Regions from separate parts of the Pseudoalteromonas sp. S554 genome, predicted to be linked through region 1. Evidence: riboswitches for the same ligand, from Rfam matches in the RefSeq annotation. Region 1 holds a riboswitch; the other holds the start of a gene.
The links. Region 1 has a riboswitch for lysine ahead of dapA (4-hydroxy-tetrahydrodipicolinate synthase). Riboswitches for the same ligand answer to the same signal wherever they lie in the genome.

Region 1 (15,261 bases):
AAGTACCCCACAAAGTAGCGAAGATTGGCAAGCTTATTATCAATTACGCTGGCAGGTTTTACGCGCTCCTTGGGGGGAACCAAGAGGTTCTGAACAAGATGATTTAGAACAAGACGCTGAACACCGCTTTATAAAAAATAAAGAGGGTGATGTATTAGGTGTGGCTCGATTACATTTTAATAACCACGAGCAAGCTCAGGTTCGTTATATGGCTGTGGCTGAAGGTAACCGAAATCAGCATATTGGTAGTCGCCTGTTACACGATTTAGAAAAAATAGCGTGGACACAAAATGCCGATGAGCTGGTGTTATTTGCACGTGAGCGAGCGCTTGAATTTTATAAGCGTCATGGGTACGAATTAAAAGAAAAAGCGCACTTGGCATATGGTGACGTACAGCATTATAAAATGGTTAAGCAAAAACCGAGTGAGCCGGGTTGGTTCCGCCATCCAAATTGGACTCAGGTACTGCAAAATATCTGGCGAGAATCAATTCCTATTAGTGATGCAATGGGCATTAAAGTAGAAAGTTACACCGATTGGCAATTTACAACCAGCGCTGATTTAGACGCTAATTTAAATTTACATAACACCATGTTTGCTGGTTCTATTTATAGTTTAGCGACATTAACTGGCTGGGGTGCAACGTATTTGGCGCTCAAAGAAGCGGGACTTGAAGGTAGCATAGTTTTAGCCGATGCGAGTATTAAGTACCTGAAACCACTCAATACAGATCCGCGCGGTTGTGTAGATTTACAAGCGTGTAAAGGCAAATTAAGCGATTTAGAAGCCGATGGTAAAACAAGTTATGTGGTACCGGTAATCATTTATGATGGTGACAACGTAGTTGCTGAGTTTGAAGGTGTTTTTGCCGTAAAAAAATAACGAGTAATTTTTAATTGAAAAAAAGCCAAGCACTTAATAATTAATGCTTGGCTTTTTTATAAGCTGATATTACAACAAATCAGTTAATAATATACCCACACCAATACGCTCAACGTCGGCGTTATAATCTATTAGGCTTTCACCGTAGCCGTTAAAGTATTGCGCGTAGCCACGAACGCGGCCCCACAAAGGAAATGACCAATCAAGCTGAAGTGCACCACGATTGTCTGAATTTAAATTATTGCGAGTCATAAAGCTAAATTCATGGTCGTGATAACGATAAGCACCGCTAAATTCAAAGTACCCCATGTATTTGTAAATATCAGGGTTATCATCACCTTTTGCATCTAGCAGGTTTTCTTTTTCGTCTTCAGCTATGCGATACCAAGGTTTAAAGCTAAAAACAAAGCCTCGGTTTTCCCATATGAAGTCGGCGTAAATACGGTTCCACGAACGTGAGTTTGGTTGGCTTCGACCATTTGACTGGTGTGAAATACCTAACACAATAGCCATTTCATCGCCCCAAAGTACGTTTTTTGGATCCAGATAATTTATCCAAAAAATTTCAGGTTCGTAGTTGGTTTCACGAAATGGCGATGAAATTTCTGAGTTATAAATTTGCCAATACGATTGCAGCGTAAAACCAAAATACAAGGCTTGGTCTTCGTCAGAAAATTCGTCAAACAAGGGAACCTTGATTGAAAGTTGATATTTTGCTTCTAAGTTATCGAGCGTATCACCATCTTGTTCATCGGTGAGCTCATCAAAACGGTCAAAAGGGCGATCGTTAGGATGCGATACGTATGATAATGGCAATATGTAATTACGTTTGTGGGGGGTGATTACATTACGATTTTTTTTACCAACCTCTTCACGTGCTTGGCGTTTATCGAGTGCGGTCAGTTGTTTGTTTTCTTCCAGTGCAGAGCATTTTTTACGAAGCTCATCGAGTGTTTGCTTGCCATCGCCCCCAATCACTTCATTCAAAATACATTGCTTGACGAGTTCTATACTGCTGTCTTGCTCGTTTGTTTGTACTTCGTCTTGCGCAAATGCTGCGGTACTTAGTAAAGCTGAAAGGGTGATCCAGTGGCGCCAGCTCATTGTAATTCCTTGTGAGTATTGGGTAGGTTGTGATTTATTTTATTATAACGCTTTTTACATTAGGTACAGTGAACTTTTACTGAACTATTCACATTACGTTAAAAGCGGTACTAACAGATCAAAAGAAAAGCGGCCAAAGCCGCTTTATCTAATGTACATTAACTTAGGAGATTAATGTACTCTCACGCAATGAGAAGGGTGAGCTATAGCTCAAATACGTTTGTAAAAAATTTATACAACTCAGTGCCTTGATTTACGCTTGCTGAGGCAAAGTGCAAAATAGCGATAGCATCGCAATCAAGAGTCAGCGTTTGTAATGGTTGTTCACTTAGGTAGCGTTCCATACGTAAAATATGTGCGATGGGCTCGCCTGCTTTAATATGACCACCAAGTGGTGCTATATATTCAACCATGCCGCCAATAGGGGCGTAATAGGCAAAGTAGTCATCTAGGTTACACGCATAGCGAGTTATATTAGCTGGTTTATGCGGTGCATCTACTAATACGTTCTTATGATTTAGGTAGCATAATATGCTCTTTGCATCGTTGAGTGCTTCTTTTAAATCTATTTTTTCTTGGCTACCTAGCTCAACTGTAAAGGCTTCTACCTGCACGTTGAACGAACGCCCTTGCGCGCTAAGTGCATTGCTTAAGTGCCACCATGGGCAAAAGCTAGCTTCATCCATAGCGCCATCAAAGTCGCTTGGGATCAGCAGTACATGTTCAATATTAAAATAACGAGCACTGTCTGTTGCATAGGTTGGGCAATATAAATGCTTACTTGAAATAGGGCCTGTGTGTAAATCGAGTACTATGTCGGCTTGGTGCGCAAGCTTTTGCAAATTAAGCGCAATGCGTTTACCGGTATTGAGTAAATATGCAGGGCCGTTAAGTTTGGTGTCTATTTCATCAAGCAAGGCTTGTTTAAAGTTATTTTTTAAAGCTGCATCGTCGTACTGGCTATGATCTTTGGCAAACTGGGTGACTAAATCACTATTGTAGTGATACATACGGTTCCAGTTAGTGCCCGTAATTGGGTCGAATCGGCCAAGGGTAAACTCCCCTGATTTTTGATTGCAACCAATAGGGTTAGCATATGGTACTAAGGTAATGTCGCCTTTTAAATTGAGCTGTTTTAACTGCTCTAGCAGCTGAAAAATAACCGCGTTACCTTGTACCTCGGCGCCATGCATGTTGGCTTGAATATACACGCTTGGACCTGTGCCGTCGCCTTTTAAGCGATACACCGGAATAGTGAGAGGCAAGCCATTTGCTACTTCCCCTACTACAATGTTTTCTTGGCTAATGGGTGTTGTTATGCTCATGTTTATTACCTTAAGTAGTGACTGGCATTTTCTGCTTGGCGCACACAGGTGAGCTCGCCATTTTGTAACACATATTCTGCGGCTAGTTCATGGCATAAAAAGTAGGGCATGCTTTCGGTAAAACCATAGGCGCCACATTGGCTAAATACCAGCCAGTCTTGCTCGTTTAAATCGCTTGGTAGGGTATGCTCACCTAAACAATCAAGGGCAGTACATAATGGGCCATATAGGCTCATTGCTTGTTCTGGCGCCGTTGATTCGCGCAATAACGCCGCAGGAAAATCTTGGCTTGTAACAGCAGGGCGCAATAAGTGGTTAATACCACCGGTTAAAATAACTTGCTGTTGGCCGTAGTTTTGTTTGCACTCTACTACGGGGTTAGCATAATGCCCGCATTCACCTACAGCGTAACGACCAAGCTCCATCCAAAGCTCGTCTACACCCGCCTCTTTTTTAATTTTTGCCAGCGCGGCAATAAGGCCATCCCATTCAAGTATTGTCTCGTTTTGTGTATAAGGAATACCTAAACCACCGCCTAAATCTAAAATTTTAAGGTTTATATTTAAGTTATTAGCCAAGGTGGTAAGCGGTGCAATCATTTGCGACCACAGCTCGCTTAGCTTTTGCGTGCTGAGCATATTGCCCCACTGAAAAATATGCAGGCCATCAAAATTAAGTGCTGGGTAATCGCCAGTATTGAGCGCTTGCCATTCATCGCAGCCAAGCCCAAACGGAGTTAGGCTGTCGCCGCCTAGTGGGTTTTTTTCACCTTCAGGCCAGCGTAGTTGCACACGCAATAAAACTTGCAGCTGCGTATTTTGCAGCTGCGCTTGTTGGTTTAACCAACGCACTTGATTGAGGCTTTCGGCAACAAAAATACGTACGCCGCGCTCGATAAAGTGTTTAATTTGTTTAGGGCTCTTTGCAGGCCCTGTGTTGAGCACGCGCTGCGAACTAATACCTTGTGCAAGGACTTGTTCAAGTTCACCTTTACTTGCTACGTCAAAGTTAAAGCCTGCGCTATCTAAGCTTTGAATAATCTTAGAAAGCGGGTTCGCTTTTACTGCATACCAAAGTTTTACATCGGTTTGCGCAACTAAGCGCGTAAGGTGTGCGTTTAGTTTATCTAAGTCGTAAACAAAAAAAGGAGTATCAAGCTGCTGTGTAAGCGTATTAACAGCGGTTTTGATTGGCGTGCTCAAAAAGCTCATTATCGTAAAACCTCTTCAAGTAATAATGATGCATCGCTTTGTTCGTCGCGGTATTTAACAATTAACGCACACGACATGCTTAAACCTTGCTCACGTGCCCATTCGTTAGACGCCGGGCGAGAGCCAGGTATTACAATTGCGTATTCTGGGATTGGCTCGCCTTTATCTAGCTGACGCTCGTTAACACAGTCGTAAACCGGAATAGTTGCAGATAAACGCACGCCTGGTGCCAGTACCGCGCCTTTTTTAACCACTACGCCTTCAACAATGACACAACCTGCGCCAATAAACGCATCGTCTTCAACTACTACTGGGCTTGCCCCAATTGGCTCAAGTACACCGCCAAGTTGAACGGCTGCGCTCAAATGTACGTTTTTACCTACTTGTGCACATGAACCCACTAATGCGTGGCTATCAACCATAGTGCCTTCGTCGATGTATGCGCCAATATTTACGTACGCTGGTGGCATAATAATAGTGCCTTTAGCTACGTAGGCACCGCGGCGAACACTGGTGCCACCTGGTACCATACGCACGCCGTCGTCAGTGCTAAATTCTTGCGGTGCAAGGTTGTGCTTATCAACAAACCCGCCTGCAAACTCGGTGTTAGTGCCATTTTTAAAGGCTTCTAAAATGCCTTGTTTTACTTCTACGTTAGCTTCCCATTGGCCGCTTTCGTTTTGTGATGCTGCGCGTACTGCGCCCGATTCTAAATTATTAAGTAGTTCTAACCAGCTCATTATAAAAACCTGTATTTAATGCCAAGATAAAATGGTGTCGTTTGCAGTGGTAATGCAATCGGTTTGCGTTAACTCAAGATGCGTTAAAGGCGGGCGCAGCAACGGGCTACTTAAGCGGCCTTGTTGGTGCATTAGCACTTTAACGGGAATAGGGTTTGCTACAGCAAATAGGCTATTAATAGCGCGAGTCCACTGAGCAAATAAATTGGGGTGTTGGCCACTTAAGCTGCGTTTTACAAATTCGTGTGTTTGCAAAGGCCACGCGTTTGCCGCAACAGATACTAAGCCTTTTGCACCTGCTTGGGCAAAGTAGGGCATAAGTGCATCGTCGCCACTGTATAACGCTAAATTAGGCGCGGCTTGTCGGTATGCTTCAAATTGGGTGATGTTGCCACTGGCTTCTTTCAAAGCCCACAGTTTTGGGTGCGCTTTTAAGTTTTCAATGGTTTCGATAGGAATGCTTACACCGCTGCGCCCAGGTACGTTGTATAACATACACGGATGCGCGCTTTCGTTTAATAAGCTTTCGTACCAATGTGTTTGACCTACAGCCCCTGGTTTTGCATAAAGAGGCGAGCCTAATAAGTAGCTGTGAATAGGTAATTGGTTACAGTAGCTAACCCATTCTTTTTGTTGGGCCAAGTTACTACCACCCACAGCAACCATAAGCGGTACATTGGGTTTTAATTGGCACACATGCTCAACAATGCCTTGCTGCTCATTAAGCGTAAGGGCTAAGCCTTCACCTGTGCTACCGAGCAGTAAAATACCGTTGTGTGCTGCTTCTTGTTCGCTAACAAGTGTTGTGAGCGTGTCGTAGTCAACATTACCTTGTTGATCAAACGGCGTAACAAGCGCTGTCCACAGTGCGTAGTCGTCTAAATTGAAATTATTGATCATCTCTTACGAACCTATAAGGTGTTCGAGATATTAAAGGGGCTGTATGATGTGAGCCGCATTAACGTCGTTCGAACAGTATTCGAAGAGCGAATGGGCTTAAAATAATAGGGCGCACAGCCTTATTATTTAAGACCAGAAGCTCTCCACCAAACTAATAAGCTGTTTTAAAACAGCTATTGGTGACAGTCGCTAGGATTCAACCTAGTCGCCCGAAGTAATTGCTTCGCAAAAGCGTTTACCTCTCGGCGGTATTCCCCTGACGTATGCTCACTGGAGTTTGCGCTCCTAACATACGCTACCTGAATAACGCACCTCTTCTAGCCCTTTGTATTTTGTTTAACCGCAAAAGGTTTAACAAAATACAATTTAAATAGGGTAATTGCGGCGATTAAAACATTTTAGCCGTCTAGGTGTCAAGTTGCAGGGTACAGATTAGTTCATCGAAAATGTGGGTGGTTACGTATTGGCTGCTTTTCTCGTAAACTAACCCTATGAGCAGCGAGGTATTTAATAAGTATGGAAAAATTTAGCGATATTTATAAGCGAGCAGTAGAGCGAAAAGGCTCTGAAAAAATGCTTAAGTTATTACTCGCAAAACCCTTATCTAAAAAAGCATTAAGCACGTTAAGTGACGACGATTGGCTTGAAGAATTTACCCGAAAAGTTTTTCAAAGTGGTTTTTACTGGTCGGTAATAAACAGCAAATGGCCGGGCTTTAGAGAGGTTTTTTGGGAATTCAGCGTTGATAAGCTGTTAATGATGCCGCCCGATATGCTCGAGCAAAAAGCGAGTGATGAGCGTATTATTCGTAATTATAAAAAAGTGAAAACAATTCCTGAAAATGCCTACATGATCCACGAAATAGCACAGGAATATGGCAGTTTTAGCAAGTTTATTGCCCAGTGGCCAACAGATAATATTATTGGTTTATGGGCGCATTTAAAAAAGCACGGCGCCCGATTAGGCGGTAATACAGGCCCTTATGCCTTAAGAGCACTTGGCAAAGACACTTTTTTACTTTCGCGAGATGTAGAGAGTTACCTAAGGGCACATAAAATTATTGATGGTGGGCTGCAAACTAAAAAATCACTCACTGCTGCGCAGGCATTTTTTAACGAAATGCAAAAGCAAAGTGGTTTAAGTATGCAAGAGCTAAGTTTAATTGTGGCCTATGGTGTGGGTGACAATCGCGTAGGTATACGTCAACAGTCAGGAAATTAACCATGAAACTAGTGCCGAGATACACAGACATAGCAGATAATTTCGCAATAGAAGATCAACCATCAAGCGTTGCAGCTCCGCAACTGCTTTTGTGGAACGAAGCGTTAGCAAAGCAGTTTAATATAGATGTTGAGCCGCAGCTGCGTGCTAGTACCTTTGCAGGCAATGAATCACAGCAAATAAAGTCGGTAGCGCTTGGTTATTCGGGGCACCAGTTTGGTCACTTTTCGCCGCGCTTGGGTGATGGGCGAGCGCATTTGCTTGGTGCTATAAATGACGATAAAAACCAGCTGTGGGATATTCAGTTAAAAGGTTCAGGCGCTACCCCGTATTCTAGAGGTGGCGATGGAAAATGCGCACTAGGCCCTGCTATTCGTGAATATGTAATGAGTGAAGCTATGCACGCATTAGGTATTCCCACTACTCGCTGTTTGGCTGTGGTTGGCACCGGCGAAGCGGTTTACCGTAATCCGCCCCAACCTGGGGCTGTTGTTACTCGCTTAGCAAGCAGCCATATTCGCGTTGGCTCGTTTCAATACTTAGCAACCCAAGGCGATTCAGAGGGATTGAAAAAATTAGCTGATGTAGCCATTGAACGCCATTACCCTGAAATAACGAGTGAAGGCCCTGAGCGATATATCGCTTTTTTGACAGCAGTCATTAGCAATCAAGTGAACTTGATTATTAATTGGATGCGCGTTGGGTTTGTTCATGGCGTTATGAACACCGATAACACCCTCGTAAGTGGCGAAACCATAGATTATGGCCCGTGTGCAATGATGGATAGCTTTGACTTTGACACCGTATTTAGCTCTATAGACAAGCAAGGCCGCTACGCTTTTGGTAATCAGCCAAATATGGCGAGTTGGAATTGTGCTCGCTTAGCTGAAAGCCTTATCCCATTAATTAGCGATGATGAAGAAAAAGCTGTGTCATTACTTACTCCCGTCATACATCATTTTTCAGAGCAATTTAATACTCAATTTACAGTAATGTGGAGCAAAAAATTAGGCCTGGCTGGTGCAAAAGAGGGCGACAAAGATCTTGTTTCTGAGCTACTAACATTATTGCAAGCACATCATCTTGATTACACCAATACTTTTGATGCACTGACGGAGTTTGTGAATGGCAATGCAACTATTCCAAAAGAATTAATTGAGTGGGCGAATAAGTGGCAAAGCCGAACAAGTAACGATAGCTACAAAACCATGCGAGCAGCCAATCCACGTATAATTCCGCGAAATCATATAATTGAAACAATATTAGCTGAATATAATGAGCTTGGTTCAAGTAAACTGATGAGCCGTTTTGTAAAAGTAGCTAATAATCCGTACTTGTTCAGCGATGATATGGCCGAATTTCAAGAGGTGCCGTCAAATGATACCGACTATAAAACTTTTTGTGGTACTTAAGTGTTGTAAAAATAGATAAGTTAATGATTATAAATAACGATATTTTAGCACAGAGATGTTCATTGATTGAGCAAAGCAAATTCCGGTGTTACTATCTAAACATAAAGATAAGTTAGTTTCATTGTGAGCAAGAACAATTGATTGAGTTGTCTTTGTGTCTTCTGCAGATTATCGATTTATATGATCAACTAGTTGGTTTCTAGCTAGGTAAAGTTTTAAATTTCACCTAAACTGATTTGTTGGATATCGTTATATCGCATTGAAAAAAATTATAAACTTTATTTTTCGTTAAGTATTGATTAACAAAAGTTGAGTTAGTCTGTATAAAACTCAGTGAGCTAGTACTTAATTAGCCACAATTTATTAGTTGTTAAAATGGGAAGAAAACAATGAAATTAAAATCACTAACTATTGCAATTGCGTTAGCTGCAACTAGCGTATCTACTTTTGCTGCTGACAAGCAAGAAGGTTTCTATATTGGCGCATTTGGCGACTACTACGATGCGTCTTGGGAAAATATGAGCGCACAGGCTGGTCTTGACGTAAACGAGTCGACTGGCTTTGGTCTTGAAGCGGGTTACCGCTTCAGCGATTTTTGGAGTGCTCGTTTAGAGTATGCAGATCTTGATTTCAATGCATTCGACAAAGCCGCTGGTAACCGTAACAACATCGACGGTAGCCGTTTTGGTATTGATGCGCTTTACCATTTAGATGGCGGTCCTTTCTACGGTTTAGTTGGTATTAAATCAATGGACGTTGTTGATGACAACACGTTCTTAAATGCAGGTGTTGGTTACAGACACTTCATTACTGACAACTTATTCGCTAACGTTGAAACTGCTGTATATCAAGGTATTGATAAAGGTTACACAGATGTTGGCGCTAAATTAGGTATTAACTATTTCTTTGGACAAAACACTATGCCTGCTGAGCCGGTACAGCCTGCGCCAGAGGTTGTTGAAGTTATGGTTGAGCCAGTAGACAGCGACAATGACAATATTTTAGATGCTGATGACAAGTGTCCTAATACACCAATGACAGATGCTGTTGATGGTACTGGTTGTACTTTATATGAAGATAAAGAAGTAACTGTGAGCTTATTAGTAACGTTCCCTAACGACAAAGCTGCTGTATTACAGCGTTACTTAGACGACATCGATCAAGTTGCATCTTTCTTAAAAGATTACCCAGATACAACAGTGCTTTTAGAAGGTCATACTTCAGCAGTAGGTAAAGCGACTTACAACAAAATGCTATCTAAAAAGCGTGCTGATTCGGTAGCTAAGCAACTGATAGCTGACGGTATTGCATCTGACCGTATTACTACGGTAGGTTTAGGTGAAGAACGCCTTAAAAATGAAGCTAACACAGCCGCTGCGCACGCAGAAAACCGTCGTGTTGAAGCGCACATCAAAACAATCAAAACAGTAAAAGTTTTACGTTAATAGATTATTTTGACTATAAAAACCCAGCTTATGCTGGGTTTTTTTATGGCCGCTATTTATGCTGCCTACCTAAATAATAATGATTATTACTTAACAAGTATTCATGGAAATAGAATTTCCCTTAACTACTATTCATAGTGTTTATAGTCGGTATAATCAGTTGTGTAACTGGATGGATTTTCATCTATCTATAAAAGCTTTATAATTACGCGTTAGAATACTATAAGTATTGGGTAACAAGTGCGCATGAAGCGCTACCGAATACTTTCACGTCACCAAGAGGGCAATATTGTGCTACAAGAATATCGTAAACACGTAGAAGAACGTGCCGCGTTAGGTATCGTACCAGCGCCATTAGATGCTCAGCAAACTGCTGATCTTATTGAATTAATAAAAAACCCACCGGCAGGTGAAGAAGAATTCATTTTAGATTTATTAATCAATCGTGTACCACCAGGTGTTGATGACGCTGCTTACATCAAAGCAGGCTTCCTAGCCGCTGTTGCTAAAGGTGAAGCGACTACTTCTCTTATTTCTAAAGAAAAAGCAGCTGAATTATTAGGAACAATGCTAGGCGGATACAACATCGCGCCAATGATTGACCTACTTGATGACGAATCATTAGCGCCAATCGTAGTAAAAGGCCTTTCAAACACATTACTTATGTTTGATGCTTTCTACGACGTAGAAGAAAAAGCCAAAGCGGGCAATGCGTTTGCTAAGCAAATTATCGAATCTTGGGCTGCAGCGCAATGGTTTACAAATAAGCCAGCAGTAGCTGAAAAAATCTCTGTTACTGTATTTAAAGTAACGGGTGAAACAAACACCGATGACTTATCACCTGCACCAGATGCATGGTCACGTCCTGATATCCCACTTCATGCTTTGGCAATGCTAAAAAATGAGCGTGATGGCATAAACCCAGATAAAGCAGGTGAAGTAGGTCCTATCGTTCAGCTTGAAGAACTAAAAACTAAAGGCTTACCACTTGCTTATGTAGGTGACGTTGTAGGTACTGGTTCTTCTCGTAAGTCTGCTACTAACTCTGTGCTTTGGTTTATGGGTGATGATATCCCATTTGTACCAAATAAACGTGTTGGTGGTGTATGTTTAGGTAACAAAATAGCACCTATCTTCTTTAACACAATGGAAGATTCTGGCGCATTACCAATCGAATTAAATGTTGACGAGTTCAACATGGGTGATCAAATTGATATTTACCCATACGAAGGTGTTGTTAAACGCCATGGTACTGATGATGTTATCTCTACTTTTGAACTTAAATCAGATGTAATCCTTGATGAAGTTCGTGCTGGTGGTCGTATTCCACTTATCATTGGTCGTGGTTTAACAGACAAAGCACGTACATCTTTAGGTTTAGGTGCTACTGATGTATTTAAAGTACCAGCAGTGACTGAAGAGTCAGACAAAGGCTTTACACTAGCGCAAAAAATGGTTGGTAAAGCATGTAACGTAGCCGGTATTCGCCCAGGCCAATACTGTGAGCCTAAAATGACTACTGTAGGTTCGCAAGATACTACTGGTCCTATGACACGTGATGAACTTAAAGACTTAGCATGTTTAGGTTTCTCTGCAGATTTAACAATGCAGTCATTCTGTCATACCTCTGCTTACCCTAAACCAATTGACGTAAACACGCACCATACGCTTCCTGATTTCATCATGAACCGTGGCGGTGTTTCACTTCGCCCTGGTGACGGTGTAATTCACTCGTGGTTAAACCGTATGTTATTACCAGATACCGTAGGTACTGGTGGTGATTCACATACTCGTTTCCCACTAGGTATTTCGTTCCCAGCGGGTTCTGGTGCAGTAGCATTCGCAGCAGCAACAGGTGTTATGCCACTTGATATGCCTGAGTCTATTTTGGTTCGCTTTAAAGGTGAAATGCAGCCAGGTATCACATTACGTGATCTTGTTCATGCAATCCCTTACTACGGTATCAAAGAAGGCTTATTAACGGTTGAGAAGAAAGGTAAAATCAACGAATTCTCTGGCCGTGTACTAGAAATTGAAGGTGTTGAGCACTTAACTGTTGAGCAAGCATTTGAACTATCTGATGCATCAGCAGAACGTTCAGCTGCAGGTTGTACTGTTAAGCTTTCTAAAGAGTCTATCTCTGAGTACCTTGAGTCTAACATTGTTATGCTTAAGTGGATGATCTCTGAAGGTTACGGCGATGTTCGTACAATCGAGCGTCGTATTACTGCAATGCAAGATTGGTTAGCTAACCCAGAACTTATGGAAGCTGACGCGGATGCAGAATACAAGCACGTACTTGAAATCGACCTAGCTGATATTAAAGAGCCGGTACTTTGTGCACCGAATGACCCAGATGATGCGCGTTTACTATCTGACGTTACAGGCGAGAAAATCGATGAAGTATTTATCGGTTCTTGTATGACTAATATTGGTCACTTCCGTGCCGCAGGTAAATTATTAGATGGCTTTACTGGTCGTATTCCAACACAGCTTTGGGTTGCTCCACCAACGAAGATGGATAAAGACCAACTTACAGACGAAGGTTACTACGGTATCTTTGGTCGTGTTGGTGCACGTATTGAAACTCCAGGGTGTTCACTGTGTATGGGTAACCAAGCACGCGTTGCAGATAAAGCAACAGTTGTTTCTACCTCAACACGTAACTTCCCTAACCGTTTAGGTACAGGCGCAAACGTATTCTTAGCATCAGCAGAACTTGCTGCAGTGGCGGCAATTTTAGGTAAATTACCTACTCCGGCTGAGTACCAGGAATATGCAGCGAAAATCAATGCAACGGCAGCAGATACTTACCGTTACTTGAACTTCCACCGTATGCCTCAGTACACTAAAAAAGCAGACAATGTAATTATTCAGCAAGCTGTTTAATTTATAGAGTTTGAATAAAAAACCCGCTTCGGCGGGTTTTTTATTGTTTAAATATAATTTAGATTATTCATGCTTTAATAGCCTTATACTGAATTAAAATTAAGTATTTTTCACATTTAAGTTGGATAATAAAGCAATAATTCCTCGCTACATGCATTAAAATCTCTTTTAATATTCTCATTATTTTAGGCGAGATTTCATGACTGCATTAAACAACCAGAATTTACTGCAACTTCGTTTTATTAACCAAGCAAATATTGATTTGGTTAAGCCTTCTTTTGATAACCTACCTGCAAATCCATATGCAGATGGCGAATTTCGTAAGCGTCGTTATTCAGTAATTAAATTTCAAGATGGTGAGCTAAAATTGCAAGCTGCCAAAGCATTTGTTCAAGACGATTCGATTAATACGTTTCAAGGTAACGTTGAACGTACTTACGAAAATTTAGAGCAAAGCCTACTTGAATCAGATGGCATGAAAAGTATTGTCAGTGAGTTTTGCCAGCTTACCGGTATTGATGAAGATCGCGATATTGAAATACATCAATTTAGAATGTTAGCCATTGATAGCGATACGCCAGCAGCGCCTGAAGGCGTGCATCAAGATGGTTTTGATCATGTATGTATATGCGGTGTTTCGCACGAAAACTTAGAAGGTGGCGAGTTACTTGTATACGAAAACAAACAAGCTGAGCCATGTTTCAAAATGGAAATTAAAGACGGCATGTTTGCGCTTATAAACGACCGTCAAGTGTGGCATAACGCCACACCAATGAACAAAGTTGATGCCAGCAAACCAGGTTACCTGGATTGCTTTGTACTTACGTCTTAAGGGATGAGCATGAATATAGCGCAATTACGTGAGCAGTTTCCGGCATTAATGCAAAGTGTTGATGGTAAATCGCCGATATTTTTAGACGGCCCTGGTGGCTCTCAAGTGCCGCAGTCAGTGCTTAATGCAATGTCTGCTTATTTAGGACACTACAATTCAAACCTAGGTGGTGCGTTTTTTTCAAGCGATAAAACTGTTGAGCTAATGGCAAATGCACGCCAAGCTGCAGCAGATTTACTTAATGCGCCAAGTGCTCAAAATATTGTGTTTGGCCCTAACATGACAAGCCTTACCTTTAGTTTTAGCCGAGCTATATCGCGCGATTGGCAAGCCGGTAATGAGATCATTGTTACTAACGCCGATCACTTCTCAAACGTGTCATCATGGCAGCAAGCCGCAGAAGATAAAGGCGTTAAGGTTAATACTGCCTTGATTAATGAAGCCGATTGCAGCCTAGATATGACGCAGTTTGAAAGCTTATTAAACAGCAAGACTAAGTTGGTGGCTGTTACCTATGCTTCAAATACTACAGGCTCAATTAACGATATTGAACGCATTATAGAGCTAGCTCATGCTGTGGGCGCTCTTGTGTATGTTGATGCGGTACATTATGCGCCGCACGAGCTTATTGATGTACAAGCCCTTGATTGCGACTTTTTAGCCTGCTCAGCGTATAAGTTTTTTGGCCCACACTTAGGGATGGTGTACGGTAAAAAAGAGCATCTTGAAGGTTTTACGCCTTACAAAGTAGAGCCCGCCAAAGATGTAGCGCCGGGACGTTGGGAAACAGGTACCCAAAGCTTTGAAGCAATGGCAGGCTTTATTGCCGCTGTTGATTACATTGCTGCAATTAGCGAGCTTGATGATGGCCATACACGCCGTGAAAAGCTAACAGCTGCGTTTGCTAAAACTAAACAGCACGAGATGGCGCTCAGTGAACACTTTTTAACGCGCTTAGTTAATTACCCTCGTATAAAGTTGTACGGTATTGATGACTTTGATCGATTAAACGAACGTACCCCTACGTTTGCTTTAACGTTTGAAGGTTTAGAGCCACGCGCCGTTTCAGAGTTTTTAGGCAAACAGCATATATGTGTGTGGGATGGACATTTTTACGCGCAAGGTTTGTGTAAGCAATTAAACGTGCTTGATACAGGCGGTGTAGTACGTATTGGTTGTATGCATTACAACACAGTCGAAGAGCTTGATAAGCTGTTTGATATGTTTGACGAGCTACTTGGTTAAATAGGTCGTCTATTAAATATATAAATAAGCCATAAGTGTTACTTATGGCTTATT
Region 2 (15,261 bases), on a different contig from region 1:
AAACCATTTACTTGAACCTTAGCCGTACTGGCTATTACAACGTGTGGAATGAAAAGCGAATAAAAAATGATTGCGGTAAAGAGTATTCTCATCATATTTTTTACTTAAGTTAACTTAAAAAATACCATATGCGATATTAAATATGACTTCCAGCGGTAATAGTTAAAATTTCTAAAGTTTAAATTAAGGTACCTATAAACTCCCTCGCCCATATGCCATAATCTAAATAATTCATTATTTTAGTAACTTGGCGCATATTTAGGCGTTTTTAAGTTAACTACTCAGGGTTTACTATGGCATATCAAGAGCAAAATCAAGCAACAATCTATTGGCACGATTATGAAACTTGGGGGGCGAGCCCTCAAAAGGATAAGCCGAGCCAATTTGCAGGTATTCGTACCGATCTTGATTTAAACATTATTGGCGAGCCGCTTATTGAATATTGTAAGCCGCAAGCGGATTACTTGCCCCACCCTGAGGCATGTTTAATTACCGGTATAACGCCACAAGTGGCAATGAAAAAAGGCTTGGTTGAGGCTGAGTTTATAGCAAAAATTCATGCCGAATTTAGTTCGCCAAACACCTGTGTGGCTGGTTATAACAGTATTCGCTTTGATGACGAAGTTAGCCGTTATAGCTTTTATCGTAACTTTTACGACCCGTACGAGCGTGAATATAAAAACAATAATAGCCGCTGGGATATTATTGATTTGGTCCGTGCGTGTTATGCGCTTCGCCCTGAAGGTATTGAATGGCCGTTAAAAGAAGACGGTAGCCCAAGTTTCAAGTTAGAACATTTAACAGTAGCTAATGGTATTGAACACGCCGCTGCGCACGATGCGCTAAGCGATGTAACTGCCACTATTGCACTGGCTAAGCTAATAAAAGAAAAACAACCTAAGCTATATAACTTCTTTTTTGGGCTGCGGAATAAAAAAACGCTTGGCGAGTTAGTTGATGTATTTAACATGACGCCGCTGGTGCATACATCATCGCGTATTCCTGCAACGCAGGGGTGTACAACGTGGGTGGCGCCTATGAGCTTTCATCCAGTAAATAAAAACGCGGTTATTTGTTTTGATTTAACCCAAAGCCCGCAAGTTTTACTTGATTTAAATGTAGAAGAATTACGTAAACGTTTATACACCAAACGCGTAGATTTAGCCGAGGGCGATTTACCTGTTGGCTTAAAACTGGTGCATTTAAACAAGTGCCCTATTTTAGCGCCTGCAAAAACATTATTGCCTGAAAACGCAGCCCGTTTAGGAATTGACCGCGAGCAGTGCCTCGCTAATTTAGCTATTTTAAAAGCTAATACCGAGCTTCGCGATAAAGTCACTGAGGTGTTTAACGAACAAGGCGATTACAGCGCAACCACTAACGTTGATTACTTACTTTACGATGGCTTTACAAGCCACGCCGACAAAGCTAAATTTGCGATTATTCGCGATGCTAAGCCAGATGAACTAGCGGGCTTAAACTTAGATTTTGAAGATAAAAAGTTCAATACATTACTGTTTAGATACCGCGCACGCAATTGGCCTGAAACGCTCAACCAGCAAGAACTTGATCAATGGCGCCAGTATTGTCAAAACAAATTAATGCACGGGGAAGATCAACCATCAATCAGCGCACAAGATTTTATGATCACCCTTGAAAACTTGGCACATGAGCACGACGACAGTGAAAAAAACCTGACTATTTTAAAAGCGCTTTATAACTACGCGCAAAGCATGTAATTTGCTTTAAGCGTATTGGTCAGCGCATATAAAAACGCGACGCTTTAATTACTAAAGCGTCGCGTTTTTATTTAAATTATTATGGGCTTCGCCCATCACGCAAGCAAGCTTCGCGTCTACAAAACAAGCAATAATTTTTATTTAGCCCTTAGCCGTCGAGCTTACTAACGCGAAAGCGTAGCTTTTAAAATAAAAAACTTTTGCACAAAGAGAACAAATGAGAAGTAAATGAGAAAACATACAGACCAACAACAACCTTTTTAGCACTATCACTGCCTCTAAAAGCGCAGCGCCTCTTATCCTCTTTGTGAATAAGTCACATTATGGGCTTTGCACATCACGCAGGCAAGCTTCGCGTCTACAAGTTAAACGCGAAACCTGTTTAATTTAAAACACATACATAGTTATTTTTTATGCAGCGCTTCTATTCGTGCAAGTAGGCTTGAAGTGTCGTATCGGCCGCCGCCAAGTGCTTGTACATCAGCGTAGTATTGGTCGACCGTTGCAGTCATTGGCAACGTCGCACCATTGTTTTTAGCTTCATCAAGCGCAATGCCTAAATCTTTGCGCATCCAATCTACGGCAAAACCAAACTCGTACTCACCTGCCCACATTGTTTTGTAGCGGTTTTCCATTTGCCACGAACCTGCAGCGCCTTTTGATATGGTTTCAATTACTTTTTCACCGTCAAGGCCTGCTTGCTTAGCAAAATGTAATCCCTCGGCTAAACCCTGTACAACACCGGCAATACAAATTTGATTAACCATTTTACAAAGCTGGCCCGAGCCTACGCCGCCTAACAATTGGCTAAAACGGCTAAACGCCGCCATTACAGGCTGTACTTTTGCAAATACGGCTTCATTGCCACCAGCCATTACCGTTAAAACGCCATTTTCTGCACCGGCTTGTCCGCCGGACACTGGCGCATCGATAAAGTCAATATTTTGCAGCGCCGCTTTTGCAGCTACTTCTCGGGCAACTTCTGCAGAGGTTGTTGTGTGATCAACTAATATGGTGTGCGGTAACATACCCGCCAAAACGCCATTATCACCATAAACTACAGAACGTAAATCGTCGTCGTTACCCACACACATAAACACAATATCAGCGCCTTGAGCAGCTTCGCGTGGGGTATCTGCAACGCTTCCTTTGTATTGTTCAGACCAACTTTGCGCCTTTGATTGCGTACGATTAAATACACATACGCTATGACCTTTATTGGCTAAATGCCCCGCCATTGGGTAACCCATTACGCCTAAACCTATAAATGCGACTTTCATTGACATAAAAATGACCTATTTAACTGCTAACTTAGAAACTAGGTCCCGATTATGTCAACCGGCCAACAAAAAAGCGAATGAAAGTCTTTGTAAAATTTCCACCAATTGGAAATTAAGTAGGTAACCAATGGATAGTATTTATCAGTTTAATGCACCACTTTATAACAGTGAGAATTTTTCTTTAAGCGAGTTAAAAGGCAAAACCGTACTCATTGTCAATACAGCCAGTAAATGTAGTTTTTCAATGCAATTAAATGCTCTCGAAAAGCTATACCAAGAGTACAAGGATCGTGGCTTTACGGTACTTGCATTCCCATGTAACCAATTTGGACAAAACGAGCCACTTGATAATTTAGCTATCAGAGATTTTTACCAAATGCAGTTTGGTGTTTCGTTTAAAGTATTTGGTAAAGTTATGGTAAATGGCCCAGACGCTCACCCTTTATTTAGCTATTTAAAATGCCATACCCGCGGTATTTCACAAAACCGTGCAGTGAAATGGAATTTCACAAAGTTTTTAATTAACTCGCAGGGGCAATTAGTCGCACGCTATGCACCGCGTACTAAACCTGAAACACTTAAACAGGTTATCGAAACACACCTACAGAAAGCCGTTGAACCAAGTGACATAAAAGCAACACCCATTATGTCTGCTTTAAATAGGCGCACAGCGCTGTAAATAAAAAGTAATCGCTACTTGAGCACATGGCAGTAACGTAGTTTAATTTAAACAGGTTTACTATTTTAAACGCACCAAATTGTTGGAGCCATACCATGAACATTGCTTTTTTTAGCGCGCAAAAGTACGAAAAACCTTTTTTTGAACACAGTATTGCAACTCATAATAGCTTAGCAATAACCTATTTTGAGCAATCGCTTAACGAGCAAACAGCGGTGTTAGCAAGCAATTACAATGCAGTGTGTGTATTTGTAAACGATACAGTTAATGCCCAAGTTATAAGGCTATTAGCAGCTCAAGGTGTAAACACTATATTACTGCGCTGTGCCGGTTTTAATAATGTTGATTTAGATGCGGCAAAAGCACATAACATTCATGTTTTGCGTGTACCAGCATATAGCCCCGAAGCCGTTGCTGAGCACTGTATTGCGCTTATGCTTACACTGAGCCGAAAAACACATAAAGCCTACAACCGCGTGCGCGAAGACAACTTTGATCTAAATGGGTTACTTGGCTTTAACTTGCACAACAAAACAGTGGGCATTATTGGGTGCGGAAAAATTGGCTTAGCACTGTGTAATATACTCAATGGATTTGGCGCAAACGTTTTAGTGTGCGACCCAAATGCAATACCGGGTAACTACTCCATTACCGACCTAAACACGTTACTTACCCAAAGCGATATTATTTCGCTGCATTGCCCACTAAACGAGCAAACCCATCATTTAATCGATGAACATGCTTTTGCTAAAATGAAACCCGGCGTTATGCTTATCAACACCTCACGTGGTGCATTACTCGACAGCAAAGCCTGCATACAAGCACTTAAAACACAAAAACTAGGTTACTTAGGACTTGATGTATACGAGCAAGAATCCGAACTTTTTTTTAAAAACCACAGCGACGAAATAAACCAAGACGATATATTTTCCCGTTTAGTTGGTTTTAAAAATGTCCTGATCACCGGGCATCAAGGCTTTTTTACTCAAGAAGCGCTCACCGAAATAGCAAACACCACCATTACAAATGCTCTTGAGGTTGAACAGAGTAAACCGCTTACTAACTCCGTTTTTAAAAATTAACATTTATAGCCATTTACACTTGCCAAAATATGCATTGCAGTGGTATCAATTAGTTATATTTAATGGCTTTTTTAGCAGGTGTATAAATGGAAAAAACAGCGTTATTCATAGATGCAGAAAATATAAGCCATAAATATATAGAGCAAATAATGGCTAAGTTTGAACATATTGAGGTTAAAAAAGCATATGGCAACTTTGGGGCTGTACAGCTAAAACCTTGGGTTAATATATGTTCGCGCTTTGCTATAGAAATGGTGTACCAAGAAAAACTTGTAAAATCGAAAAGTAATGCTGCCGATATTGCGTTAACTGTCGGGGTTATGGAGTCATTGTATGTCTCGCCGATTGACACTTTTGCAATAGCGTCATCTGATTCTGACTTTGCGGCGCTAGTACACTTTTTAAGACGAAATGGTAAAAAAGTAATAGGGTTTGGTAATAATACAGCGAGCGCTAAACACTATTTTGATGATTTTTATATTTTAGGTAAACAAAGCACCATACCCAAAGTAAAAAATAAAAGTATTGCCTCTGTTGATACCTACCATTTAGCACTGGTGAAAGAAGCCGTTGAGAACACACAACATGCAAAAACTGGACTCTCTGAAACAGTGGATGTTGGTACCTATCTTCATCGAATATTCAACATTACAAAAAAGCAGCTAGGCGTAAGTAAGCTATATCAATATTTTAAATATCACGATCAGCATTTTAAAATGCAAAAAGCCCCCGACGGAGGCTTTTTAGTCTCGTTGCATTAAGTTATTAACCAAACGCGACGTTTGCAAACACCAAGGTCATTAATATTGGGCATACAAAACGAATATACTGGGCAAACCAAAAATGCGCGCCGGTGCTAGCTTGGTGTAACTTATTACCTCGTTTGAACATCCAGCCAACCGTTATAAAATAAAATAACCCCATTAACGGGAGTTGGTACTGAGTAAACACCATAATAACTAAACCAAATAACCAATCGAAGTTTACTATAATTGCACTCGCACATATTAAAACCACTAAGCTTACCAACCATGTGGCTTTAGTTCGGTTTACATTGTGGTTTTCAACTAAAAACGCAACCGGAATTTCAGTAGACGAAATAGTCGAGGTCACAGACGCTATCGACATCAAAACAAAAAACAATAAACCAACCAGCAACCCTATTTCTCCCATGGTATTGAATAGCTCAGGTAAAATGGCAAATATAAGCTGCCCTTCACCTATTAATTTACCGCCACTAAACACTTCAACACCATTATGCTGTGCAACATAAATAGCCGGAATAATAAGTAAACCAGCTAAAAATGCAACGCTCGTATCAAGTAATGCAACACTTGCCGTTAGTTTTGGTAAATTGGCATCAGGCTGTAAATACGAGCCGTAAATCATCATACAACCCACCCCTAACGACAACGAAAAAAACGCTTGTCCCATAGCGGCAATAATTAAATTTGGATCGAGTATTTGACTAAAGTTAGGCATTAAATACGCTGCAAAACCTTCGCTTGCGCCATCCAAAGTGGCTATATAAGCAATTAGCGCAACAAGTAACACCAATAGCATAGGCATCAGTCGGCGCGACCAGGTTTCAATACCCGATTTAACACCCTTTAAAATAATGCAGGCCGTTAAAATAAGCATTAATGGTGTAAATACAAAATTACGGGCTTGCGAGTCACTGTGTAAAAACTCGCTCACACTGTGTAAACCAACAAACGTTGTAACAGGCTCAATTGCGTACGACAGCATCCACCCTGCCACAATTGAATAAAAACTCAACATGACTACAGCGCCCGCCAGGCCAATATAGCCCGCAGCTGCACCTATTTTACGGTTGCTATCTTGCCATGCGTTACCCAGCGCTTTTACCGGATTTGCTTGTGCGTTATGGCCTAAATAAAGCTCGGTATATAGCGCCGGTAAAGCCAATAAAAAGATAACCAGAAAATAGACGAGTAAAAATGCTCCACCGCCATGATTAGCAGCTTGTGTAGGGAACCCCCATATATTACCCAAACCCACTGCCGCGCCAGCAGCGGCTAAAACAAAACCAAGTCGGCTTTGAAACCCATCACGCATTTGTGCCATACATCTACAAATCTGTTATTATTTTGATTGTTGTGAATTAAACCATATTTAATGCCAGCTGAGTAATAAAATTGTATTCAGCCTTTGTTTGTCGCGTTAACTGCTCACAATAACAACGACTTTTTACTTTTTGAGCTGATATGACCGCACATTTTTTTAATAACGCCTTAACCATAACGCCAACAGATTTTGCCAATTTACCTAAAGGCAAAAGTACCGTTTTGTTGTTCGACGCTAATACACTTAGTTTGGCTAATTACAATTTGGCGAGCTTACTCAGCGAATTTGAATTAACCGTTATTAACCGCCGTAAAAACCAAATAGCTAAAAAAGAATATGTAGCAAGCCGCTTACTTTTAAAATTGCTTGTAAAATCCACCTTCCCTGAATTTTCAAATGTGCCATTAAATGCCATTAACACAAGCTTTAACGAATCCACAGCTAAATTAGAGCTGCATATTAACGAGTGCGTTATTAATACGTGTATATCGCACTCTCATGGTTTTGTTGGGGTTGCTTTAAATTTAGAAAGCGAGGCGTTTGGCTTCGACCTTGAAAAAATTAGCTTAACGCGCCCGTTTGAAAAACTAGCCAAGCATTTTTACCATACAGACGAAGTTACATTAATTACGTCTCAACCCAATACGCAAAGCCAAGCCAATACCTTTTTTAGAATTTGGACATTAAAAGAGTCATTAGCTAAAGCAACTAGTCGCCCTATTGCCAAATTACTTAGCCCCAACGTATTTAACGAATTAACCTTAGTAAGCTTGGCCGCAAGCAGCCAAGTGGTAAACACGCAAACAGAGGCGTTTGATTTAACCTTAGTGCATAAAAAAAGCACCGACTGGCGGTGCTTTGTGTTAACCGATTTCTCGCTTATACCAATCCGCTAAATTAAGTGATCTATTTTGAGGGTAGATAAACGTGTTGATAGCTAGGCAAAAAATTCGTTATTTAGTTGTTCTAAATGAGAATTTTTTAAAACAGATAGCGACACCTTTAGCCCCTAAAAATGATTAAGTATTATTGCGAATTGGTATTGCTAGTTAAGCTTCTAACAAACGGCTATGAATAGCCTGAACCACATTATCAGATTCACTTTGCTCGACTAAAAAGCATAGGTTGTGCTTGCTTGCACCATGACAAATTAAGCGAATATTAAAATCACTTAATACCTGCATTAAGTTCATTTCGTGTTGGCGAAGTTGAATCTCAGAGCCAATAAGTGCCACTAGTGTTAAGTTGTTTTCAACCGATACATGGCAAAATTCAGCAAGCTTATCTAAACACGCTTGGTCGAGCTCTGGGCGCGACGCGTTAGGCGCATTATCAAGCGTTATTGCTACACTAATTTCAGACGTAGTTACCAAATCAACTGATATATTAAACTCGCTTAAAATAGTAAATACACGGGCTAAAAAGCCACTAGCCAATAGCATTTCAGGGCTTTTAAGGGTGAGCAAAATTTGATTTTTACGCTGGGTTACCGCGCGAATTCCTGGCTGCTGCGATTTTTCACGCTCTATCCACGTACCACCACGTTCAGGCTCGCGGCTTGAACCAACAAACACATTAATATGACTACGACTAGCGGGTAAAATAGTAGCTGGATGCAATACCTTTGCACCAAAGGTAGCCATTTCAGCAGCTTCATCAAAGCTTAAACGAGCAATAGGCGATGCCTTTACACATAATCGCGGATCGGTACTAAAAATACCCACAACATCAGTCCAAATATGTACACTTTTGGCGTTTATTGCCTCAGCAAGTAAAGCGGCACTGTAGTCAGACCCACCACGGCCAAGCGTTGTTGTTTGTCCAAATTCGTCACTGCCAACAAAACCTTGGGTTACAATAACTTGATCATCTAACAGAGGGATCAAATATTCTTTAGCAGCTTGTGCTGTTGCGCTTACATTTGGCGTTGCTTTTCCAAACTGACTATCTGTTTTAAGTACTTGGCGTACATCAAAGCGATCGGCATTTAAGCCTTTTAAACGCAGCACTTGCGCAAATAAATACGACGATAAACGCTCACCAAAGCTAAGTAACTCATCGTGCTGCTGATCAGTTGTCAGTGTTTCAAGCGCTAGCGTTTGGAATGCTTTTAACGTTTCGTTAAAACCTACGGCTAAATCGGCATCAAGCGATAACTCATCTAAAATAGCCTGTTGAATGGCTAGCACGCCGTCAATGTGTTCTTGGCGCTGCTTTGGGGTAATGCTTGATTTACACAGTGCAACCAAATGATTAGTTACGCCGGCACTGGCGCTTACAGCGACAATACGCACGCTTTTATCGGCAACAATAATTTCGCTACAACGACTCATCGCATCAAAGTTAGCCACACTGGTTCCGCCAAATTTGGCAACGATGTAATCTGATTTAACGTCCGATACTGCTTGCGGCACTGATTGGGTAGTCATTTAGTCTCCTTTTGCGGTATCCAAACCGCGATAAAACAAGAAGAACTTGGCAAGTGAATGCTTGAAGGTAAATCCACTGCCAGAAGCTCTCCACCTAGATTGGTGACAGTTTTGAGGATTCAGCCCCATAAACCGAAAAACAACATCGACGTAACGTTGGTTTTCTCGGCGAGTACTTCCCTCTTTAATGGTTATGGGCGTTCGTCACCTACCATTAAATACCTAAGTATCGCACCTCTTCTGAATGTTGTATTAACCAATGGCTAATAAAACAAAACCCCACTATAAAGTGGGGTTTGAAAGTTAACGTTTAGACGTCTAGCTGTCAAGCGTTTTAATGCGGTTTGTTAAGCAAAACTTAAACAAACCCGCCCATGTAATAAGCGCCCGCATAACCCACGGTATAACTTACTAACAAATAGAGCGACAAACGTAAGTAACTCATAAAAGTTAGCTCTTTTACTTTACTCATGGCAATAATACCCGCAGCCGATCCAATAATTAGCATAGATCCGCCAACACCGGTTGCATAAGTAAACGATAACCAATCTTGCTGGCTCATTACTATATTAGCTTTTAGTAAAGCAGCAGTGAGCGGTACGTTATCAACCCCGGCCGACAAAATACCCATTAAGTAGTTAGCGTACTGTGGCGCCATAACGGTGTAAAGGTCGGTAAACTTACTAAGCATTCCAATCTCTTTTAAAGCACCTACCAATAATAAAACCCCGACGAAAAACAGTAAGGTGTCGTATTCTATGTCGCGTACGTAGTCGATAATATTTTTGTTTATGTCTTTTTTGCGCATTAAAAATTGCGCCACTAAAAACATGATTGATAGGCCACATAAAAAAGTTAATAAAGGCGGTACACTGTAAATTACACTCAGCGCAAGTATGCTTATAACTGTAGATACAAAAATAACCGCAATGGTGATATCGGTTTTTTCTATGCGTTTTTTTCCAGACTTTGAAAAGGTTACATCCCCTTTCATGCCAATACTTAGCATTGCAGCTAAAAGCATAACGCTCATAAATGCAGGCGCAATAAGCAGTAATAAGTTAGCAATGGTTACCTTGCCATCTAAAAATATCATTAAGGTTGTTACGTCACCGGTAATTAACGACACACCACCGGAGTTAACACCAAACACAATAAGTGTGGCATATTTTATAAGCTTTTTAGGCGGTAGTTTTAACGACATAACTACAGCAAGCGATATTAACGTAGCCGTTACGTTGTCTGAAACCGACGAAAACAAAAAGGCAAATACCCCAACCAAAAACATCAGCTTGCGTTCGCTAATACTTGTTGGCATTACTCTGTGCACAATATTTTCGATAAACCCTTTTGAGTTTAAATAAGCAACAAAGGTCATGGCGGCCATTAAAAACAACCACAGCGATGCTATCTCTAAAATATTTTCGTTAAGGAGTTCTTGTACTTGCTCTGGGCTTTGCCCATGCAAAGGGAAAATAAACAGGAGGATCCAGCAAAGCGTGCCAAAAAAAAGCGTGGTTTTAGCTTTATTTACATGGATGATATCTTCTATAACAATCAATAAAAATCCGATCGCTATCAGGGTTAGAATAATCGTGGAAACCATGGGTATTAAATAACCTTTGATATTGTTTTAAAGAACACACGCAAAGTCCCTCTCGACGTGCCTATTTTCGGCGCGAATGTTAGCACTGCGGCTATACAAAAACTATTATTAAATAGTCTTAAAAACGAATACCATATACAGGCTAGATTAATTAGAATACGTAATAATGAGACGCTTCTAAATTCTCAATAATAAATTACTAGGATGTTGTAACACCTTATGATCCCAGCTAAAAAGCGACTAAATACCCTTAGCGAACATTGGGGAGTTTTAGAGCTATTATTTAAACGTTTTAAAATGGCCGACTTTAGCCTAAAAGACGTGCAAAATGCTATAAAACAAAAACAACCCACGTGGAACAACGAGCGCATTTACAAAGAAACAAACCGTTTGCTCAATCAAGATATTTTAATTCCACTGGCTAAATCATCACAGCTTGAAATTAACCGTGCAATTGCTGACTTTGCTACTTTTTTACTGCAAGAAGAGCATTTGGGCTTAGCACAAGAAATTAGCGTGTTAGTAGACGATCTTGCCCGTTTAGGTAATCGTTTAGATAACGCTGGTAGCATGGAAGACTTTGACGATTTACGCCGATTTAGCCGTATTATGGATGATCGGGTACGTAAAATAATGAAGCTCTACGCGCACAACGAAAACGCCATTTTAAATATTGTTGAACAAGCTAAATCAAACAATGCGGTGCAATCACTACAAAAACGCTACAAAGCAGTAATTGAAGCCTTTGACGAATATATAGAGCCCATGCTTGAAATGGTCGATATTAGGGGCGATTTTCATGCCTGCTTTACAATAATAGAGCAGCAAATCAGTAAACAAATCGAATTTATTGAACGCTCTGGTAAAGCATACACCGACAAACGCATGCTAGAACAGCTACGAACTCGCATACTCGAAATGAACCTAATGGGCCGAGAGAGTTTACGTAAAAGTGCCGATATGCTCATGCCCCTGCGCGAAGAGCTACGCCGAAATAACTTAGTTACACGCCAAGCGGCCAAAGTGCTCGGCCTTGTGCGTAAAAATGGCGTAGATAACATGCTAAGCGCTGTACAACCTAATTTTGTAACCGACTCTCAGCGTTATTCGCTTGGGCAACAACGCCATATTATCGCGTACATGGCAAGCTTGGTAGAATTTGAACATGAAGAATATCAACTTCCCGAACAACAAGACGTACCCGCATTTGTAACGCCTAACATTCCTGACTACAACGATGTAAAAACAAGCTTTGCTAAACGCTTTAACAAAAAACGTAAAAAACCACAGCCGCTGCTGCAGTTTTTAGATGAAAGCTACCCCGACTTAGACGCCGACGAAATGCTCTTTTTATATCAAAAATTAGTCAGTGATAGCGACATTGAAATTAGCCAAAGCGATAAAAAAGCCCGAGTAAAAATTGCCGGCCAACACTTTTCACTTTACCCATTTAATTCTCAGGCTTCAGATTCAGCAACTCAGCCTAATACTGAGGCAGATAAGTAATTACCATGACACATATAAACCTAGAAGAACTCACTCACCTGCAAGCAATCAATAAAAAATTAACTGCGGGTTACCACATTTGCGAACAAGACAACGTAATGTGGCAAGAACTCGACCAACACATTGAATCTTACAGCGCACTATTTACCGCATTAGGCCACGACATAAAACACGATAGCCGTGGCTTTTACTATTTTGCCAGCGACGAAAGTACGCCAAATATGGGTAAAATATCTCGCGCTATCGCACTCACTATTTACATTTTAATTGAGCACTTTGCCAATACCGGTAAAGACCCAATGCGCGCCCTGTTTGATGAAGTAAACGATTTAGAACTGATGCAAACCTTAGTGCAAATAAACAAGCACTTGTTTGATCAGCTTGAGATATTTTCGGGCTCAGATTTACGAAAAGATGTTTACCTACGTATGGTTCGTTTAGGTCTTGCCCGTGAAGTAGAAGGCGGCTTTATGCTACAAGCACCTATTCACCGCTACATTGATGCATTAATGGAAGTAAACGAAGAAACCTACATGACGGAGGACGAGGAATGAACAACTTATACGGACTGAGTAAACTCGCCCTACTTAATACCGCAGGTTATGCAAAGTGTGTGATCCCGCTTGATAAAAGCAGCTCTATTTGTGCGCCAAATAATACCGGTAAAAGCTCGGTTATTAACGCCCTACAATTTCCGCTAATAAACGATTTACGCCTTACCGAATGGGACGGGCACGATTTAGATGAAACCCGTAAGTTTTATTTTTCATCGGATCAGTCGTACATTTTACTTGAAGCTAACCTCCCCCATGGCTCGGTGGTTATTGGTGTAGCGGGTCTGGGTAAAATAGCCGGTTACGCCCACCAGTACTTTTGTTATCAGGGCAAGCTCGATTTAGAACAGTACACGCAAGGTAATACCATAATTAAATTTACCAAGCTGTTTAATCATTTAAAGTCGCTTAATTACAATCCTATTGAGCTAAAAGCACAAGAGCTAAACGCCCTGCTTACCGGCGGCGCAACGCCCTTTGACGGCGACATTAATTTAAAAATGATCCCGCTTAATAACGTGCAAGACTCCGCTATTTATAAAGAAATTTTTAGGCGTATTCTTAACTTACACAAATTGGGCGCAAGCGATGTTAAACGCTTTATGCTGCGAGTGTTTGAGCGCCATATGTCAAACTCAAAGGTTGATTTTTACGAAGTATGGCGTCGCTCGTTTGACAAAGTGAACCGGGCTAAGCGCGAATTAAAAGCCCTTGAATCAATGCAAGAGCCAATAAGCGCACTTGAATCAATGCTTGAAAATCAAACCGTGCTTAAAGGTAAATTAGCAGCGTACGCGCCTAAAATTGACCAAGCACTCATTGACTTTGACACCTACCAAGAAGAGCAGCTTAATGAACTGGGTATAGCACTTGAAGACATTGAACACGAAAAGCACGAATTTGAGCAAAAACAAAGCCTATACGTACAGCAATCGCGCGATATAGAGCGCAAACAAACTCAAATTGAGCAATGGTTTTTAGATTACAGCGCCCTTAAAAGCGAGTTTGAACTGGTAAATAAAGCCACAATTAAAACCAACCTTGGCCAACTTAAGCAAGACTACGAGTCGCTTTCGCACTCTATTACCAGCGCACAAGGGCAAAGCTTGCACACGCTTGATTACCGCATTAGCGAAACGCAAAAACAAATTAAAAGCTTAAAACTGCAGCTTAAAAACCTGGAGTTTAATTTGTTCACCCGTATGCGCGAAGACCTATCGCTTAAAGAAGTGGAAGAAATATCGCGACTCTTAAACCCCGACTTACTTTCGTTTGCCACCACCACTAATGGCGATATAACCATTGATGACGAAGATGCCTTTGGGGAATTTTTATCGTTATTAAGCCATAACGTTAAAGGCGGTGTGCTTACTTTGCCAGGCGCAAGTATTAAACTTAAAAAGCTTTCGCCAGTACAAATGCAAAGCGGCGAAAACAAAGAGCAATTAACCGCGCAGTTAAGTGCGCTTGAACACTCGTTAAAAGAGTTTAAACAACAGCGCGAAGTGGCAGCCAATGTTGCCGATAAACAAAAAGAAAAAGACGCACTCTACGATGAACTAATGAGTCTTGAGGGAGCACTAAAACGTTTAGAGCAATTTGAAGTAATGCAGCAGTCGGTAGACGCGCAAGCCATGCTAAAAGAGCAATTATTAGCAGAGCGCGAACAAGTTGACGATTACCTGCAAGACATTCAAAAAAATAGTGGCTCAATTGCAGACAGACGCTCGTTAATTAAATCTAAGCAAGAACAAATTAATCGCCAAACCGAACGCCTTCGCCAAGTTAAAAGTGAGCGAATTGATCACACGCTTGATTTATACAGCGGCAAAGTGACCCCGTACATGATTGATATAACAGTCGACTTTGATAACTTAAGTGATTTAGTACATCACTTCAATAAAGACTGCCAAGAGCTTCGCAACTTTGACATAAACGTGCGTAATACCTATTTGCACGTATATAACGCAGGCATTACTAAGTTCGATAACGAAAACGACGAATTTACTAAATACCAAAAGTTGATTAGCGCATTTCATAACCTTGATAACGAGCGCGATGCCGTTGAGCGCCAAGGCCGTGTAGCACTAACCGAAGTAGCCGCCACGATTAAGGGCTTGCGTGAAGATTTAGACCGCCTTCGCCGCGAAATGAATAGCTTTAATAAAGGCATAAGCCAGCACCGTATTTCTAACCTTCAAGCGTTTAAAATTAACGTAATACCACGCAAAATGCTGGTTGATAGTATTGATACCATTATCAGCACGTCGCATCAGTTTGAACAAGGCGACACCCTTG

Region 2: another riboswitch for lysine. It lies ahead of lysC (lysine-sensitive aspartokinase 3); the one in region 1 lies ahead of dapA (4-hydroxy-tetrahydrodipicolinate synthase).

The regions. Positions count from the first base shown of each region.
Region 1 is NZ_PNDV01000040.1:52,465-67,725, forward strand. Features, by position in the region: gene CWB65_RS10635 (bifunctional GNAT family N-acetyltransferase/hotdog fold thioesterase) at 1-883, shown strand, start outside; gene CWB65_RS10640 (phospholipase A) at 953-1,987, opposite strand; gene CWB65_RS10645 (succinylglutamate desuccinylase/aspartoacylase family protein) at 2,191-3,312, opposite strand; gene CWB65_RS10650 (PLP-dependent decarboxylase) at 3,318-4,523, opposite strand; gene CWB65_RS10655 (2,3,4,5-tetrahydropyridine-2,6-dicarboxylate N-succinyltransferase) at 4,523-5,263, opposite strand; gene dapA (4-hydroxy-tetrahydrodipicolinate synthase) at 5,279-6,163, opposite strand; lysine riboswitch at 6,292-6,488, opposite strand; gene CWB65_RS10665 (DNA-3-methyladenine glycosylase I) at 6,680-7,384, shown strand; gene CWB65_RS10670 (protein adenylyltransferase SelO) at 7,387-8,796, shown strand; gene CWB65_RS10675 (OmpA family protein) at 9,186-10,241, shown strand; gene acnB (bifunctional aconitate hydratase 2/2-methylisocitrate dehydratase) at 10,533-13,130, shown strand; gene CWB65_RS10685 (2OG-Fe dioxygenase family protein) at 13,330-13,962, shown strand; gene CWB65_RS10690 (cysteine desulfurase-like protein) at 13,972-15,207, shown strand.
Region 2 is NZ_PNDV01000004.1:2,972-18,232, forward strand. Features, by position in the region: gene CWB65_RS02350 (alpha/beta fold hydrolase) at 1-92, opposite strand, end outside; gene sbcB (exodeoxyribonuclease I) at 294-1,739, shown strand; gene CWB65_RS02360 (NAD(P)-dependent oxidoreductase) at 2,144-3,025, opposite strand; gene CWB65_RS02365 (glutathione peroxidase) at 3,147-3,698, shown strand; gene CWB65_RS02370 (2-hydroxyacid dehydrogenase) at 3,794-4,780, shown strand; gene CWB65_RS02375 (NYN domain-containing protein) at 4,867-5,541, shown strand; gene CWB65_RS02380 (sodium-dependent transporter) at 5,546-6,868, opposite strand; gene CWB65_RS02385 (4'-phosphopantetheinyl transferase family protein) at 7,009-7,764, shown strand; gene lysC (lysine-sensitive aspartokinase 3) at 7,918-9,297, opposite strand; lysine riboswitch at 9,373-9,545, opposite strand; gene nhaD (sodium:proton antiporter NhaD) at 9,656-10,903, opposite strand; gene CWB65_RS02400 (MksB family condensin complex protein) at 11,123-12,409, shown strand; gene CWB65_RS02405 (condensin complex protein MksE) at 12,415-12,963, shown strand; gene CWB65_RS02410 (Mks condensin complex protein MksF) at 12,960-15,261, shown strand, end outside.